DNA from 2 places in the Tomitella fengzijianii genome. Region 1 is predicted to be linked to the other one. Evidence: riboswitches for the same ligand, from Rfam matches in the RefSeq annotation. Region 1 holds a riboswitch; the other holds the start of a gene.
What was found. Region 1 has a riboswitch for thiamine pyrophosphate ahead of thiO (glycine oxidase ThiO). Riboswitches for the same ligand answer to the same signal wherever they lie in the genome.
Positions count from the first base shown of each region.

Region 2: linked by a shared signal. The riboswitch ahead of FO059_RS07570 (thiamine ABC transporter substrate-binding protein) and the one ahead of thiO (glycine oxidase ThiO) in region 1 are both predicted to bind thiamine pyrophosphate.

Region 1 covers NZ_CP041765.1:3,277,992-3,282,147, forward strand. The annotation lists gene FO059_RS14950 (ABC transporter ATP-binding protein) at 1-28, opposite strand, end outside; gene thiG (thiazole synthase) at 116-832, opposite strand; gene thiS (sulfur carrier protein ThiS) at 915-1,112, opposite strand; gene thiO (glycine oxidase ThiO) at 1,166-2,350, opposite strand; TPP riboswitch at 2,344-2,456, opposite strand; gene thiE (thiamine phosphate synthase) at 2,481-3,173, shown strand; gene FO059_RS14975 (alpha/beta fold hydrolase) at 3,188-4,156, shown strand, end outside.
Region 2 covers NZ_CP041765.1:1,655,689-1,659,844, forward strand. The annotation lists gene FO059_RS07560 (mannosyltransferase) at 226-1,494, shown strand; gene FO059_RS07565 (4a-hydroxytetrahydrobiopterin dehydratase) at 1,472-1,765, opposite strand; TPP riboswitch at 1,836-1,946, shown strand; gene FO059_RS07570 (thiamine ABC transporter substrate-binding protein) at 1,935-3,065, shown strand; gene FO059_RS07575 (ABC transporter permease) at 3,062-4,156, shown strand, end outside.

The DNA.
Region 1 (4,156 bases):
GCTTCGTCAGTCCTCTGACTTCGATCATGGACACCAGCATGCCGGATGCCCGGTTCCCGCGCAGCGCCGGACTGCGATGAAATCGGCGGTGCCGCCCAGAGTGCGAACCCCGCCCTCAGCAGCGCCCGTCCGGCGCCGGCGACGACGCCTGCGCCCAGAACCGCTTGGGCACCCGACCGGCCCGGTACGCCAGGCGGCCCGCGCGCACCCCCGCCGCCATGGCCGACGCCATCATCTCCGGGTCGTCCGCGCGGGTGACGGCGGTGGCGAGAAGCACCGCGTCGCAGCCGAGCTCCATCGCCCGCGCCGCGTCGCTCGCCGTGCCGATACCGGCGTCGAGTATCACCGGCACGCCCGCCTGACCCACGATCATCTCGATGTTGTGCGGGTTCGAGATGCCCAGCCCAGTGCCGATGGGCGCGCCCAGCGGCATCACGGCCGCGCAGCCGGCGTCCTCGAGGCGGCGGGCCAGCACCGGGTCGTCGTTGGTGTAGGGCAGGACGACGAACCCGTCGTCCACCAGTTGCTCTGCGGCGGAAACCAGCTCGATCGCGTCCGGCAGCAGAGTGCGCTCGTCGGCGATCACCTCCAGCTTGACCCAATCGGTGCCCAGCGCCTCCCGGGCCAGGCGCGCCGTCAGCACCGCCTCGTCCGCGCCGCGGCTGCCCGCGGTGTTCGGCAGCAGCGCTATGCCCAAGCGCCGCAGCAGCTCCAGCACGCCGCTCCCCGCCTGCGCATCCACGCGCCGCATCGCCACCGTCGTCAGCGCCGTGCCCGACGCCACCAGCGCGCGCTCCAGCAGCTGCTGGTTGGCCGCGCCGCCGGTCCCCATGATCAGGCGCGACGGCAGCTCCCGGCCGGCGATCACCAGCGGATCGGCACCCGCATCCGCGCGCGGACCGACGGCCGCCACGCTAGCCACCCTGCACCGCCGTGAGCACCTCGAAGCCGTCGCCATCGCCCACCGGCGCGTCCCAGCCGGACTTGGGCACCACGATCCCGTCGCGCGCCACCGCCACCCCGGAGTCCGGCAGCCCCAGCCGGTCCAGCAGCTGCGCGACCGTGCACGGCCGCGCCACCTCGTGCGCGTCGCCGTTGACCTTCACCTGCATCTACGCCTCCTTCGTAAGCACACCGCCGGCCCGTCGTGGAATCGCCGACCGGTTCATCCCGCTTCCGCAGCGCCGTACCGCCGCGACCCGTCCCGCCCGAAACCTTCCTGCCCGAAACGCTGCGGTCCCAGCCCGTCCGCCTCCGCCAGCGTCGTGCCCGCGAGCTCCGCCAGGACGGCGTCGACGGTCACCGCGGTGAGCAGCACGCCGTTGCGGCCGTGCCCGGCGGCGGCGATGACCCGGGGCCCCCGGCCTCCGCCCGCCGACGCGTCGCCCGCGTCCTCCACCGGGCCGATGACGGGCAAGTTGTCCGGCGTCATCGGACGCAGCCCCGCCATCGCGTCCACCAGCTCGTACTCGGCGATCGACGGCAGCACGACCTGTGCGTCCGCGATGAGGTCGCGCACGCCGCCCACGGTGACGGCGCGGTCCTCGCCGTGCTCGTACATCGTCGCGCCCACCACCAGCCCGTCCGCGCGCGGCACCAGGTACACGTGGCGCCCGTGCACGCTCGCCCGCACCGTGCACGCCGGCGGCGGCGGAACCGAAGCCGGCCGGCGGAGTCGCAGGATCTCGCCCTTGACCGGCCGCACGGGAAGACCGGGCAGCAGCGAGGGCACGTGCGCCCCGGCGGTCACCACCAGATGCTCGGCGGCCGAGTCGGATATCGCCGCGCACCGCGACGCCACCGGGACCGCGCCGGCGTCCACGGCCGCGGTCCGCAACGCGCGGAGCAGGGCGCGATTGTCCACCGCGAACTCCCCGGGCAGCCACTGCCCGCCGCGCAGGTTCCGGGCCAGCCCCCGGTGGCGCTCGCGGACCTGCGCGCGCGTGAGCGACGCCCTCGGCACACCCGCCCCGTCGAGCCAGGCGCCCACGCCCCGCAGCTCGTCCGCGTCGGCGCCGTCCGCCCCCACCATCAGCGTGCCGCGCGCGGTGACGACGTCGACGCCGGTCTCCTCGTGCAGCGTCCGCGCCAGCGCGGGCCACCGGCTCAGTGACGCCGCGCCCAGCTCCAGCACGCGCTCCTCGCCCGGCCTGCCCTCGCTGTAGGGGGCGAGCATGCCGCCCGCGGCCCACGACGCCCCCGTCTGCGGCGCGCCGGGCTCCAGGAGCGGGTCGATCAGACGTACCGCATACCCCGCCCGGGCCGCGCGCCACGCGATGGCCGAGCCGACGATGCCGGCGCCGACGACGTCGACGCGGTCACCGCCTGCGCACCGGGGTGCCGAAACCATGGTCATCCACCTTCCCGCGCCGGCATGATCCGGATCAGGTCCGACGGTCAGGGCGCGCGCGCCCTCTCTCAGCCCCACGATCCCAGGGACTCCCGTGTGTGCCACCACCGTAACCGCTACGGTCGGAGCCATGAACGCAGCGCCCGGCCACCCGCGGTCCCGCCACCCCCGCGATCAGCTGGACCGGGCCCGCCTGTACCTGTGCACCGACGCCCGCCGCGACACGGGCGACCTCGACGAGTTCGCGGACGCCGCCCTGCGCGGGGGCGTGGACGTGATCCAGTTGCGCGACAAGGGCTCGGCGGGCGAGGACGCGCACGGGCCGCTCGAGGCGCGCGAAGAACTCGCCGCGCTCGCGGTCCTGCGCGCGGCCACCCGGCGCCACGGCGCGCTGCTGGCCGTCAACGACCGCGCCGACATCGCCCTCGCCGCCGGAGCCGACGTGCTGCACCTGGGCCAGGACGACCTCCCCGTCCCCCACGCCCGCCGCGTGGTGGGCGACAGGATGCTGATCGGCCGCTCCACGCACGACGCCGCGCAGGCCCATGCGGCCGGCGCCGCCCCCGGCGTCGACTACTTCTGCGTGGGCCCGTGCTGGCCGACGCCCACCAAGCCCGGCCGCGCCGCCCCGGGGCTCGACCTGGTGCGCACGGCCGCCGCCGAGGGCGCGCCCAAACCGTGGTTCGCGATCGGCGGCATCGACGGCACGCGGGTGGCCCAGGTGCGCGAGGCCGGGGCGCAGCGCATCGTCGTCGTCCGCGCCATCACCGCGGCCACCGACCCCGAGTCGGCGGCCCGCGAGCTGCGTTCGGCGCTCCCGTGACCGCATGCCAGGGGATGGACGCCGGCCGCGCGTGGTGCCACCGCCACGGCGCCGTCTCCCACCGGGTGCCGGTCGACGGCGGCGTGTTGCACGCCGTCGAGATACCCGTCCCGGACGCCGAGGGCACGCCGGTGGTTTTCTGCCACGGGTTCCCAGGATCCTGGTTCAGCTGGCGCGAGCAGCTGCCCGCGCTCGCCGCGCAGGGGCGCCGCGCCATAGCGCTGGACATGCGAGGATACGGCGCGTCGCTTCGTCCCGCCGACGTCGCCGCCTACGACCGCCGCACCACCGTGGCGGACATGGCGGCCGTGCTGGACACGCTGGGCATCGGCCGGGCCGTGTTCTCCGGCCACGACTTCGGCGCCGCACTGGCCTGGGACCTGCCGCTGTGGCTGCCGGACCGCGTGGCCGGTCTGGCGCAGCTGGCGGTGCCGCGGCTCCCGCGCTCGCCGATGCGCCCGTCGGAGGCGTTCGCGATGCTCGCCGAGCAGCACTTCTTCCACCAGCACTACTTCCAGACGCCCGGGGTCGCCGAGGCCGAGCTCGACGCCGCGCCCGCGGACTTCCTGCACCGGCTGATGTACGCGCTGTCCGGCCAGGGCGACTACTACGCCTGCTGGCGCCGGCCCAGCACCTCCGATGACGGCACCGTCACCGGCTACATCGAGTCGCTGCCGGAGGCGCCCGCGCTCCCGTGGCCGTGGCTGTCCGCCGACGAGTTCGCCTACTACGTGGACGAGTTCACGCGCTCCGGGTTCACCGGCGGGCTCAACTGGTATCGGGCGCAAGACTCCGCGTGGGAGCAGAACGCGCCCTTCACCGACGCGCGCGTGACGGTGCCGACCGCCTTCATCGCCGGCGCGGACGACCCGGTGCTCACCATGCTGGGCGCCAAATGCCTGGAGAAGATGGCCGCCACGGTGCCCGGGCTCGTCGTGCAGGAGATCCTGCCCGGCGCCGGGCACTTCGTGCAGATGGAGGCG
Region 2 (4,156 bases), 1.6 Mb from region 1:
AAAGGGGAGTCCCGTGGTCAATCGAAACGGGAAAACCCGGCCGGCGCCGAGGGCGACATCAGGGGAGGCGATGCGAGGGCGCCGGTGGCGCAACCGGCCCGCCGGGCTCGTCGGCGCGGTGCGGAGCGGCCACCCTGATAGTCTCCTCCGGGTCCTTCGGACGGGGCAGGCGCATGTGTCGACGGCGCCATGCGCAGCCGAGTCGGCATCGAGAGAATCGGGGGCATGGGTCGGATGGCGCAGTCTGCGTCCCGCGGTTGCGGGACGGCGGGGCCGGAAACCGGCCGCATCCGCCGTGCGCTGGCGGCGGCGGCCCCGTGGGCGTGGCCGCTGCTGGCGCTGTCGGTCCTGGTCCGCGTGGGGGCCACGCTCTCGGGCGGCTCGCTGGGGCGGCTTCTGGACCTGCATGTCTACGTCGACGGCGCGGCGACCACCTTCTCCGGCAACCTGTACGGCTTCGTCCTCCAGGACGGCGCCGACGGCGCGGCACTGCCGTTCACCTATCCGCCGTTCGCGGCAGTGCTGTTCTATCCGCTGCACCTGATCCCGTTCACAGTGCTCGGCGTGGCCTGGCAGGTGCTGTCCGTAGCCGCGTTGTACGCCGTGGTCCGCATCGCGCTGCGGATGGCGCTGGGCGACGGTGCGGACGCTCCGCACATCCGCACGGCGGCGGTGCTGTGGACGCTGATCGGCATGTGGCTCGAGCCGATGCGGGTGACCATCAACTTCGGTCAGATCAACATCTTCCTGGTGCTGCTGGTGATGGTGGCGGTGCAGTCGCGCAGGTCGTGGTGCGCGGGCCTGCTGGTCGGCATCGCGGCGGGGATCAAGCTCACGCCGGCCGTGACGGGCCTGTACTTTCTCGCGCGGCGACGCTGGGCCGCGGCGGCCTGGTCGGCGGTGGCGTTCGCGGCGACGGTGGCGGTCAGCTTCGCGCTGATCGGCGACGAGACGCGCCGGTACTTCGAGGACCTGCTGGGCGACGCCGACAGGATCGGCCCGGTGGGCGCTCCCATCAACCAGTCGCTGCGCGGCGCGCTGAGCCGCATCGCGGGCCACGACCTCGGCGACCATTGGATCGTCGTCGGCGCGATCGTGGTGTTCGCGGTGTTGTGCTTCGTGGCCTGGCGGGCGCTCGGCCGGGACGACCGCCTGGGCACGCTGATCCTCGTACAGCTGCTGGGACTGCTGGCCTCGCCCATCTCCTGGAACCACCACTGGGTCTGGGTGCTGCCGCTGATCATCTGGCTGGTCCACGGATCCGTCTCCAGTCTCCCGGGCGCCCGTGTCCTCGCGGTCGTATGGACGGCGGTGATGCTCGTGGGGGTGTCGTCGGTCCTGCTCAATCCGCGGACGGCGGCGGGCGAGGTGATCGGCGGGTCGGCCGCGGAGGTGGTGCTGGGAACCGTCGACGTGGCCCTGACCGTCGTCACCGTCGCCTGGGCCGCCTGGGCTGCTCGGCGCAGGCGGGTCAGCCCGGCGCCAGCCGACTGATCTCGCCCGCCAGCGCCACGTCCTTGTCCGTGACGGCGCCGTCGGAATGCGTGGAGCAACGGAACGTGATCGTCCGCCATCGGATATCGATGTCCGGGTGGTGATCGACGCTCTCCGCGTGTTCCGCGACCCGGCGCACCCACTCGATCCCGTCCGGGAAGGTCGGGGCCTTCTTCTCCAGGACGAGTGCTGGCGGGCCCGGGTCGTAGGTCCAGCCGGGCAGGTCCTGCAACGCGGACGCGACGGCGTCCGCGGTCATTGCGGTACTCATGCCATCGATGCTCCGCGCGTCCAGCCGATGCCGCCACCCCGCCGCCCTGCGGACGGCCGATAGGATGCACGGTGCAAGGCCGGGGTGCCCGCTGCGGGGCCAGGAGACCGCAGGGCTGAGAACACACCCGAAGAACCTGATCCGGATCATGCCGGCGCGAGGGAGCCAGATGGATATTCATGCGATCACGAAGTCCCGGGTGGGCCGGTCGGCCCGGCGGGCGGGCCGGCCGCTGGCGGCGTTGGCGATGGTGGTGACGCTGGCCGCGGCGGCGGGGTGTTCGCTCTCCGGCGGCGGGTCGGACGGCGCCGACGTTCCGCTGGTGCTGGTCACCCACGATTCCTTCTCCCTCTCGGACGGCGTGCTCGACGGCTTCACCGAGCAGACCGGCGTGGCGGTGGAGGTACGCAGCAGCGGCGACGCGGGCAAACTCGCCAGCGAGCTCGTCCTCACCAAGGACGACCCGCTGGGCGACGTCGCCTTCGGGATCGACAACACCTTCGCCTCCCGGGTGATCGGTCAGGGTGTGTTCGCGCCGTACGTGTCGCCGGCGGCGCAGGGCGGTGCGCAGGACTACGCCGTGCCCGGCTCGGACGAACTCACCGCCGTCGACTACGGCGACGTGTGCCTCAACATCGACACGGGCTGGTTCGATCGGCACGGGGTCGCCCCGCCTGCGACGATCACGGACCTGACCAGGCCGGAATACCGGGACCTGACCGTGGTGGAGAACCCGGCGACCTCGTCGCCCGGCCTGGCGTTCCTGCTGGCCACGATCGTCACGCAGAACGGCGGCCCGGGGCGGCCCGATGCTCCGGCGCAGGCCGAGGGCTGGCAGGACTACTGGCGCGCGCTGCGCGACAACGGCGTCAAAGTCGTCGACGGCTGGACCCAGGCATACACCGTCGAGTTCTCGGGGTCGAGCGGCCATGGGCCGCGGCCCATCGTCGTCTCCTACGCGTCCTCGCCGCCGGTGGAGGCCGGGGCCGACGGGTCGGCGCCGGACACGCGGGCGGTGGTGGACAGTTGCTTCCGGCAGGTCGAGTACGCGGGCGTGCTCAGTGGCACCGACCGCCCGGATGCGGCCCGTGAGCTGGTCGACTTCCTGCTGTCTCCGGCGGTCCAGCAGGACCTTCCCGGCCAGATGTACGTGTTCCCCGTGCAGCGCGACACGCCGCTTCCGCAGGTGTTCGCCGAGTACGCCGCCCAGCCCGCCCACCCCCTGTCGATGGATCCGGCCCGGATCGGCGAGAACCGTGACGCCTGGATCCGGCAGTGGCGGGACATAGTCCTGGGGTGAGTGCGGATCCAGGGGCCGAGCGGCGCCGCGGCATGAGCCGTCCGGCGGGGTCCGGCGGTGCCCGGTGGCGCGTGTCCTGGCCGCTGGTCCTCGGCGCGGTCCCCGTCGGGTTCACCGCCGTGTTCTTCGCGTGGCCGGTCGTGGCCATCGTGCACCGCGGCCTCGTCGACGACGCCGGCCGTTTCGACCCGGCCGCGATCCTGGGGCTGTGGTGGACGCCAGAGGTGGGCCGGCTCGTGGCGTTCACGCTGGGTCAGGCGGCGGCGTCGACAGCGCTCACTCTGGCACTGGGCCTGCCGGTGGCATGGCTTCTGGCCCGCGTGCGCCTGCCCGGCAAGATGCTGGTGCGCGTGGTCGTGACGGTGCCATTCGTCCTGCCGACGGTCGTCGTCGGCGTCGCATTCCGGATGCTGCTGGGCGAAGGGCACCTGCTGGGGTGGACGGGGCTCGACGGCACCGTATGGGCGATCATCCTGGCGCACGCGTTCTTCAACATCGCGATCGTGGCGCGCACGGTCGGCGGCGTGTGGGCGCGGATGGACCCGCGCCCCGAGCAGGCCGCGCGGGCTCTCGGGGCGGGACCGGTCCGCGCCTTCGCGACGGTGACCGCGCCGCGGCTGCTGCCCGCCGTGGCCTCCGCATCGGCGGTGGTGTTCCTGTTCTGCGCCACCAGCTTCGGGGTGGTCCTGGTGCTGGGCGGAACGCGGTTCCGCACCTTGGAGACGGAGATCTACCTGCAGACCGTGCAGGTGTTCGACCTCAGGATGGCGGCGGCGTTGTCCATCCTGCAGCTTCTGGCGGTGACAGCGGCGCTCGCCGTGGCGGCACTCGCCCGCCGGGGAGCGCGCGGCACCACGTCCGCGCCCGCGGCGTCGCCCGTGGCGCGTCCCGCACGGGGGCTGCGGCGCCTCGCGGCCGCGGCGGCGCTGGCGATCGTGTTGGTCGTGCTGGTCATCCCGCCCGCGAGCCTGGTGGTGCGGTCGCTGCGCGTCGACGGCGGGTGGAGCCTGCACGCCTACCGGATCCTCGGCACCGAGGTCGCCGGCATCCGTCCCCTCGACGCGGTCGCCACCTCGCTGCGCACGGCCTTC